DNA from 3 places in the Methylophilus flavus genome. Region 2 is predicted to be linked to each of the others. Evidence: predicted binding sites of a transcription regulator. Region 2 holds the regulator's gene; each other region holds the start of a gene.
What was found. The regulator sigma-54, encoded in region 2, starts transcription at its own class of promoters, with help from an activator protein. The targets are predictions, from matches to a motif close to TGGCACNNTTCCTGCT.
Positions count from the first base shown of each region.

Region 1: the regulator sigma-54 is predicted to act here: its motif matches at 1,708-1,723, upstream of glnL (nitrogen regulation protein NR(II)).
Region 3: the regulator sigma-54 is predicted to act here: its motif matches at 2,114-2,129, upstream of ACFQ2T_RS06970 (type II secretion system protein).

Region 1 covers NZ_JBHTLN010000001.1:2,036,539-2,039,739, forward strand. The annotation lists gene ntrC (nitrogen regulation protein NR(I)) at 1-461, opposite strand, end outside; gene glnL (nitrogen regulation protein NR(II)) at 558-1,649, opposite strand; gene ACFQ2T_RS09885 (DUF4124 domain-containing protein) at 1,775-2,266, opposite strand; gene glnA (type I glutamate--ammonia ligase) at 2,392-3,201, opposite strand, start outside.
Region 2 covers NZ_JBHTLN010000002.1:72,990-76,190, forward strand. The annotation lists gene tyrS (tyrosine--tRNA ligase) at 16-1,242, shown strand; gene ACFQ2T_RS10320 (RNA polymerase factor sigma-54) at 1,310-2,863, opposite strand; gene lptB (LPS export ABC transporter ATP-binding protein) at 2,870-3,201, opposite strand, start outside.
Region 3 covers NZ_JBHTLN010000001.1:1,423,269-1,426,469, forward strand. The annotation lists gene ACFQ2T_RS06955 (type II secretion system protein J) at 1-448, opposite strand, end outside; gene ACFQ2T_RS06960 (type IV pilus modification PilV family protein) at 465-1,079, opposite strand; gene ACFQ2T_RS06965 (pilus assembly FimT family protein) at 1,107-1,577, opposite strand; gene ACFQ2T_RS06970 (type II secretion system protein) at 1,587-2,039, opposite strand; gene ACFQ2T_RS06975 (type II secretion system F family protein) at 2,266-3,201, opposite strand, start outside.

The sequences.
Region 1 (3,201 bases), on a different contig from region 2:
AGGCGGCCAATGGCGCGAAAGACTTCTTGCATGGCTGGTGCCTGGCCGATGATTTCAGGTGTTGGCTCGTTATCTTCCACCTTTTCAACGGCCTGGCGCATGCTTTCATCAACAGCACGTTTGATGATCTCAATCGCCTGGTCTACATCAAAGGGCTTGGCCAGATACTCAAATGCACCGCCCTGAAAAGCTGCCACAGCGCTTTCCAGGTCGGAATAAGCCGTCATGATAATGACTGGGATTTCAGGGTAACGCTGTTTTACCTCGGATAAAAAGTCCAGCCCTGAGCCATTGGGCATGCGGATATCACTGACGATGACTTGTGGTTGCTCACGGTTGAGGGCATTGAGTGCCTCTGCGGGTGAGGAAAAGGTTTTAAATTCAAAATCGGTGCGTGCCAGGGCTTTTTCAAATACCCAGCGGATTGATTTGTCGTCATCTAAGATCCAGATTGGCTTCATGGCATTTCTCTTTGAGTTACTGCTGTTTGATTAATGTTAGTGAGAGCTAGTTGCTGAAAGCGAGGTATCCACTTTTCTGCAAAGGCCTCTGAGTTATTATTTAAATAGCGTGCTTTCAATAGGCAATAAAATATGGAAAATGGTTTTGCCAGGCTGTGAGTCACAATCGATCATCCCGTGATGCTGGGTGATAAAAGTTTGTGCCAGTGCCAAGCCTAGACCAGTGCCACCTTCCCTGCCGGAGACCAGCGGGTAAAAAATGCGCTCTTTAATGTCCGATGGAATGCCGGGGCCGTTATCAATAATTTCCAGGTGGATACCGACCCGATAACGCTTCCTGGCCAGGGTGATTTGACGTTCGGCACGCGTTCGGAAAGTGATGCTGGCATCTTTGGTATGATTCTGCTGCATGGCTTGCGCTGCATTACGGGCGATATTGAGCACCGCCTGAATCAGTTTCTCACGATCACCAATCAGCTCAGGCAAGCTGGTGTCATAATCGCGGATCACCCTGATATTGTTAGGTGATTCTGCCAGCAACAAACTGCGCACGCGTTCCAGTACCTCATGAATATTGGTAGGTTCGTATTTCGGCACACGATGCGGCACCAGCAGTCGGTCCATCAGGCTATGCAGCCGGTCAGCTTCTTTGATGATGACTTGCGTGTATTCTTTCAGGCTGGGTTGCGGCAATTCGAATTCCAGCAACTGCGCTGCGCCGCGCAGGCCGCCTAAAGGATTGCGGATTTCATGGGCCAGGTTACGCAATAACTCAGAGTTGGCCTGTTGCTGAATCAGCATGCGTTCTTCCCTGGCGATACGCAATTGCTGATCCATTTGTACAAATTCCAGGATCAACATGTCCTCGGAAGTTTGATTGATGCTGGTTGAAATCGGTGTCACCGTGCAAGTGACGGCGGTGGTATGTCCGCGCTGGGTAGTTAACGTGAATTCGTGCTCGCGGAACGGCCCCTGGGTTTGGATGGCATTGGTCACCGCCATTTGCAGGATTTCGCAGTTTACGAAAACATCATGTATGTGCAGGCCATGGATCTGGTTGGCGCTAAAGGCGAATAATATCTCTGCGCTTGAGTTGGCATAGGTTACTTCTAGCTGGTTATTGAGCAAGATGACCGCGGTGGCAATATGCTCTAAGCCGCTAAACCCATTCGGAGAAATTTGAACCATATCCCTAGCTTGTTAAAAAAATTGGCTTGTTAAAATAAGTGATGACGCCCTGTTTTAAAGCAAAACCCAAGCCAATTCTATATGATTTAACTCATTCCAAATTAAAAATTCCCAAAATGGTGCATTTAGTGGCTGAGCTCTTTGTTGAGCAGTTGAATATTGCGTTCATGCGCCTGGATCTCTGCTTCAATAATGCGTAGTTTTTCTTCGTACTTTGCCACATTCCTGAAGGTTTTGCCGTTGGCTGCCCGATATACTTCAGGGACATTTTTTGCTTCTTCATAAATCACATGTGCGTTCTCAAGTGCTTGTTTTTCCTGATCTAATTCAGTCATCAGGATTTCGCGGCGCTTGGCATCCCGTTGTGTTTGTACCTGATTGTCAACCTTGGGGAAGTTGTTAGGCGATGGCGTTTTAGCAGTGGATTTTTTTTCACGTGCGGCTGGTGGTGCTTCGGTTTCCTTCGGTCCGCTAATGACTAATTCGGGTTTCTGTTTTCCATCTGGCCGGATGTTGGTATATGTTGTTACACCGTTGCTGTCGGTATATTTATAAATATCCGCAAGACTTTGGCTAGCTGCCAGCAGGGCGGTAATAAAGTAAAAAAGTCTTTTCATGGCAACAGTTTAGAGTAGATTGTAATGCTTATCAACGTGCCTAAAATTCAAAAGGTTGACGCTATCACCCGTTCATAAAAAAACAGGGCAGCCGAAGCTGCCCTGTTTTAGTGCGAACCTTGCAATTAGCAGGAGTAGTACAAACCAAACTCAACAGGATGTGGTGTTTGACGTAATTTAGTCACTTCTTCCATTTTCAATGCAATGTAAGCATCAATCCAGTCATCAGTGAAAACACCACCGCGTGTCAGGAACTCGCGGTCTTTATCCAGATACTCAAGCGCTTGCTCTAATGATGAGCACACGGTTGGGATCAATGCATCTTCTTCTGGTGGCAGATGGTACAAGTCTTTAGTTGCTGGCTCACCTGGGTGAATCTTGTTCTGAACGCCATCAAGACCTGCCATCAGCAAGGCTGAAAACGCCAGGTATGGGTTGGCGATCGGGTCAGGGAAGCGCGCTTCAACACGGCGTGCCTTATCAGAGTGTACGAAAGGAATACGGATAGCAGCAGAACGGTTTTTAGCAGAGTAAGCCAGTTTTACCGGTGCTTCGTAATGTGGCACCAGGCGCTTGTATGAGTTAGTGCCTGGGTTAGTGATCGCATTCAAAGCGCGCGCATGTTTGATGATGCCGCCGATGTAGTACAGGGCGAAATCGCTCAGGCCAGCATAGCCGTTACCTGCAAACAGGTTTTTGCCATCTTTCCATACAGACTGGTGCACGTGCATACCAGAACCGTTGTCACCAAACATTGGTTTAGGCATAAAGGTGGCAGTTTTACCGTAAGCATGCGCTGTGTTTGTAACAACGTATTTAAGAATCTGTGTCCAGTCAGCGCGTTGTGTCAGTGTTGCAAACTTGGTACCGATTTCACATTGACCCGCAGTCGCCACTTCATGATGGTGCACTTCAACTGGCACGCCCAGTTCTTC
Region 2 (3,201 bases):
GACAGAATTGTATTTATGACAGACGCAAAACCCACACCTGAAGCGATCAGCCCAGAGATCACAAAAGCGCTCGCTATTATCAAGCGGGGTGCGGATGAGTTGCTGATCGAGCAGGAGCTGATTGAAAAACTCAAAACCGGCAAGCCGTTGCGCATTAAAGCAGGCTTTGATCCAACCGCGCCTGATTTACATTTAGGGCATACCGTACTGATCAATAAATTGCGTCAGTTGCAGGATCTGGGGCACCAGATTTTATTCCTGATCGGTGACTTCACCGGCATGATAGGCGACCCTACGGGCAAGAGCACCACCCGCCCGCCGCTGACCGTCGAGCAGGTCAAAATCAACGCCGATACCTATGCCGAGCAAGTATTTAAAATACTGGACCCGGCCAAAACTGAAATCGTGTTTAACTCCAAATGGTTAAGCGAGCTTGGTGCGGCAGGTATGATTAAACTGGCTGCCAGCCATACCGTTGCGCGCATGCTGGAGCGCGATGATTTTTCCAAACGTTTCAAGGGTAACCAGCCGATTGCGATTCACGAATTCCTGTACCCGCTGTTGCAGGGCTATGATTCGGTGGCATTGCAGTCAGATATGGAGCTGGGCGGCACCGACCAGAAGTTTAACCTGCTGATGGGGCGTGAGCTGCAAAAACAGGCTGGCCAGTCGCAACAATGTGTGTTGATGATGCCATTGCTGGAAGGTCTGGATGGCGTCAATAAAATGTCCAAATCATTAGGCAACTATATTGGTATCAGCGAGGCGCCCGAGAGTATTTTTGCCAAGATCATGTCTATCTCTGATGAACTGATGTGGCGTTATATCAATTTGCTGTCTTTTGCTTCGCTGGAAACCATTGCTGCATGGAAAGCCAGTGTTGAAGGAGGCGAAAACCCGCGCAATATCAAGGTAGGTTTTGCGCAGGAAATCGTTGCCCGTTTCCATGGCCAGGCCGCTGCTGAAAAAGCATTACAGGATTTCCAGACGCGCGCCAAAGGCGGCATTCCTGATGACGTGCCTGAAATTGCATTGACGATTGAAGGTGACAGCATAGGCATCAGCCAGTTATTGAAGCAGGCTGGTTTAGTGGAAAGCACCAGTGAAGCGATGCGTGCGATTCTGCAGGGTGGGGTGAAACTGGATAGCGTCAAGGTGGAAGACAAAAATCTGCAATTAGCAAAAAGCGTAGTGGTTGCCCAGGTGGGTAAGCGGAAATTTGCCAGGATAACGATTCGGTAAACGCTGTTATTTTAAAAATAAAGGCCGCTGAATAGCGGCCTTTTTGATTCTGGCGATGCTTAAAAAATCAAAGCGATTTACGCAAATTCGCAGGCGGGATACTCAGTGATTCACGGTATTTGGCAATCGTCCTGCGTGCAACTACTATGCCTTGTTGCGCCAGCGTGTCGGTAATCTGGTTATCGGACAGCGGTTTTTTCTCATTCTCTTCTGCCACCATCTGCTTGATCAGCGCGCGAATAGCCGTGGCCGAGCATGAACCGCCTGCATCTGTGGCAACCGAACTGCCAAAGAAGTATTTCAGTTCATACACGCCCCTGGCAGTGAGCATGTACTTATGGGTAGTGACGCGTGAAACGGTACTTTCGTGTAGGTCCAGCTCTTCTGCGATTTCGCGTAATACCAGTGGGCGCATGGCAATGTCGCCGTGCTCAAAGAAGTTACGCTGACGGTCCACAATCGCCTGCGAGACGCGCAAAATCGTCGAGAAGCGCTGCTGGATATTCTTGATCATCCATTTCGCTTCCTGCATCTGGCTTTGCAGGTACTGGCCTGAGCTATCTCTGTTACGTTTGAGGATGTCGGCGTACATCTGGTTGATGCGCAATTTCGGGATCACGCCATCATTCAGGGTGGCTACCCAGATACCTTTGATCTTTTTCACCACCACATCATGCTGGATAAAATGATCATGGCTAAAGTTCGAAAATTCGCTGCCTGGCCTTGGATTTTGCTGGCGTATCAATTGCTGCGCGCCTTTGAGTGAGGCTTCATCGCAGCCAAGTTGCTTGCGTAGCTTAATAAAGTCTTTATTGGCAAGCAGCGCCAGATGGTCCTTGACCAGGGCGATAGCGACTTTCAGGTAGGGTGTGCTTGCTGGCAGGGCATTCAGTTGCAGCAACAGGCATTCACGCAAATCGCGTGCACCTATGCCTATCGGGTCCAGATTCTGGATCAACTTGAGTGCCGTTTCCAGTTCCAGCAAATCCACTTCCAGTTCCTCCGGCAGGTTCTCAACGACTTCCTGCAGATCCTGTTCGAGGTAGCCATCGTCATTGATGCTGTCGAGCAGCAGTTTGACCAGGCTCATATCGCGATGTGACAAATGTGCCAGCTGAATCTGGTCTATCAGGTGGTCACGCAGGCTGATATTGGTGGCATCCTGGCGGGAGAAGTCACCGTCTTCATCATCATTGTTGTTACGGCCTGCTTCATCCCAGTTACTGGTGCTGCCAAACTCGCCGTAATCGTCTTCAAATTCCGGCGGGGTAAATTCTTCATTCAGGTTGGGCAATTCACCTTCATTGCCGCTGAGGTCATCGCGCAATTCTTCACGCAGTGTGTCGGCCGGTGAGGGGATATCTTGCTGCTGCATGGCGACGTCAAAGGAGCTGGCGTCTTCGACTTCAGCCTGCGCCGCTAACGGGGCGTCGGGCGTATTGTCTTCAAACTCGCCTTCTTCATTATTATCGGCCATCTCGAGCAAGGGGTTTTCCTGCAAGATAGCTTCCAGCTCCTGGCTCAATTCCAGCGTCGACAGCTGCAACAGGCGGATAGACTGCTGCAACTGCGGCGTCAGTGCCAGGTTTTGCGACATGCGTAATTGCAGGTTTTGCTTCATAAGGGATTACAGCCTAAAGTTTTTGCCCAGATATACTTCACGCACACCTTCATTCTGGATGATTTCATCGGGCGTGCCGGCGGCAAATACTGCGCCTTCATTCACGATGTAGGCGCGGTCACAGATATCCAGCGTTTCGCGAACGTTGTGGTCTGTAATCAGGATGCCGATATTCTGGCTGCTCAAATAACGGATGATTTTCTGGATCTCGATCACTGCAATCGGGTCGATACCGGCAAACGGCTCATCCAGCAAAATAAACTTCGGGTCAGTCGCCAGGCAACGGGCGATCTCCACACGGCGGCGTTCACCACCGGACAAGCTGACCGCCTGGCTGT
Region 3 (3,201 bases), on a different contig from region 2:
GGAAGGTAGGGCCGACAAACTGCAGTTGATTCAGATTGTTACCTGGAGCTGCAAAATTACGAATAGTATCTCCATTGTAAACGTCAGCACCTTGTATACCGAGGTTATAAATGACCAGCTGGTCAGTAGCAGCCACGGTCACTGTGTCTCCCAGCACTCTCAAACTGTTAGACCCGAAATCATCTTGTTGGTAGCGGCCACCGGCCTTGATGGGTACGAACTCCACATAATCGCCAGCGGCTGAAACCCAAACACTATTTGGTAAGGCATTTCTGATATCGCGCGACATCCGGCGCAATGAAAAATCTGCGCGGTCGGCTAATTCGTAATAGGCCTCAGAGTTGACATAAGCCATTACCGAATGTCTGATAAAGGTCGAGGAAATGCCACCGATAATGGCTGTAACTGTAATGACAACGACCAGCTCTACCAGCGTAAAGCCATTCATTGATACCTCGGATTTTTTAAACCCTCGGCGCATAACGAACCTTGAAACCAGTCAGACTGATACGGGTATTAGCAGGGCCATTAACAGTCACCACAATGCTCAACACAGCATCTGCAGGCAATCCGGCAAAAGGCGCCGTGCCACCGACTTGAGCGATTGCCACCGCAGCGTTATAAGCAGCCAAACCAGGAATCGAGACATTACTACCAATACGGCAAATGCTCGCACAGCCACCGCCAGGCATGGTAAAACCGCCATAGTCTGCTACATTATCGAAAGGATTTATTGGATTGTAACGGCTTTCACCCGCTGGTCGCGGACCAATGCCGTTTTGTGAAGTAGCACAGTCAGCATAACCTACAGCAGAAGCAGCATTTGGGTCATCAGGGTCACAAAATGTGAAAGGCATCTGCTGGATTTCCTGCATCAGGGACTCAGCAATCGCAATGGCTTGCTTACGCGCAAGAGGGTCTGCAGAGTGACCACTCATCCAGGCTAATGCTCCAATCACACCAGCTATTGCTGTCGTTACAATCACTATAAAAACAACCAACTCCACCAACGAAAATCCGCGATTGGACTTTCGGCTGTGAATAGTTGTTTTGTGTGTTTGATTGTTTTTTTTGATCATATGAAACCGCAACTGATAAGCTAATGGTCAGCGAATATAACCAGTGTTAGCCTCAATATTTATCGCAACCGCTTGTACTGCATTTTTTCTGTTGGTTACAGTGTAGGTTGCTGCGTCATTTGGTAAAGCCTGCCCTGAAGCTTCAAACCCTAAAAAATTATTGGGTGGCGTGACTCTGACATTTCTGGAAAATGTCATCACATATGCCACTCCTGTTTCAGGATTGAGAACTGCAAGGGGACAATTAGGATCATTCGTAAAACATAATCTAACGGTACTCGGCTGCGCAACGGTATCAGTGATTGCAAATACTTGCCGTCGTTGAGCAACCGCAGTTTTTTGTGCATAGCGCAGAGTAGATGAAAGCAAACCCGCGTCTCCGCGGGTTTCAAAAATATCACCGCTTGCAAATCGAGGTGAGGCTACTCCTACCATGATTGCCATTAAGGCAATCACGACCACCAGTTCAACTAGAGTAAACCCTGATGAATGCCTCATACATGGTAATTAGTTACAATTTGCCGCAACCACAGCAGGTTGTAAGTTAGCCGTGTTGACCACTCCTGTATTCGCGTTATAAGTAAAGGAGCAGTTAGCGAAACCTACCGCATTGAATGTAGCTACAGGCGCAGCATATGCCACCGCATAACTATTTCCATCAAAGTTTTGCAGCGCCGCTTGAATGCCGCCCGCTGCCGACGTAGGGTAACCAACGCCAGCAACAATATCAACGTTTACACCGTCCATAGGCACTTGAGCACCTTGCTGACCCGCTGCTATCCACGCAGCACGTGCCATATTACCGGCAGAGCGAACTGAAGCTGCCAACCCATTCATACTTGCCGCACGTGCATTTGCCTGTACGTTAACAAATCGTGGTAATGCAGTTGCTGCCAGAATACCCAATACAGCAATTACCACTACCAATTCAACCAATGTAAAGCCAGCCTGTTTTTTCATTACCAAGACTCCTAATCAAAATTCCCTGCCTTTATTATCACAGTGACAGGTTCAAACTGCGTTAATTTTATGTCAGCAAAAAGTATGCCAGACAATTTTGGTCCATACCTACAATCAGCTTTAAACATCAAATCCATAACACTACTAAATCCAAATTTAATAATAGCCTTTCATCGGCTAATTACTTTTACCAATAAGAATCAAAAAAATTGGTCATTCTTATCAATTAGCCACCTTTAAGCATTACAGAACTCATATCCCATATTGGCAAGAAAACGCCTAATGCCAAAACCAACACTAGCGCGCCTAAAAACATAATCATAATCGGTTCAATCTGAGCACCTAGCGTTTTAACGTCATATTCCACGTCTGCTTGATACATATCTGCAATTTCTTGCATCAAATTATCTAAAGAACCAGATTCCTCACCTACCGCAATCATTTGCAGCACCAGGGGATTAAAGACGCCAGTTTGCGTTGCAGTCCTGAGAATTGTTTCACCTCGCTCTATTCCGGAAGACATACTGAGAATTTTGACAGAAATGTAATCATTTTCTACGGTTTGAGATACCAGTCTTAATGCAGAGAGAATAGGCAATCCACTACGCGTCGATAGCGCAAAACTTCGCGCAAACCTGGCCATGGTGCCTTTAAAAATAATCTTTCCTGCAATTGGGATGCGCATTTTAATGCGATCCCAATTCGAGCGTCCGGCAGCCGTACTGATATAAGATTTAAACGTCCAGCCAGCCCCTACTAGCATCGCAATCAATACAAACCAGTAATTGCGCATAAAGCTGGAGAATGCAATCAGTATTTTAGTAATAAAAGGCAGATCGGCATGCATGCTGGCGAAGACTTTTTCAAATTGCGGAATCACCATGATATTAATCACGACAATCGCGATAGCCATCGCAGTCATCACAAACATCGGGTAGCGTAAGGCTGACTTGATTTGCCCGCGCATAAAACGCTCGAATTCAATGTGCTCCGCTAACCTGGCGAAAATGTTATCAAGATTACCGGTGGTTTCACCTACACGAATCATGCTGATATAAAAGTTATCAAACACTTTAGGGTGCTCAGTCATCGCCATTGACAGTTCTCGTCCAGCATCCAGACTTGCGCGCAACTGACCCACCACACGGGCCAGTTTTTGATT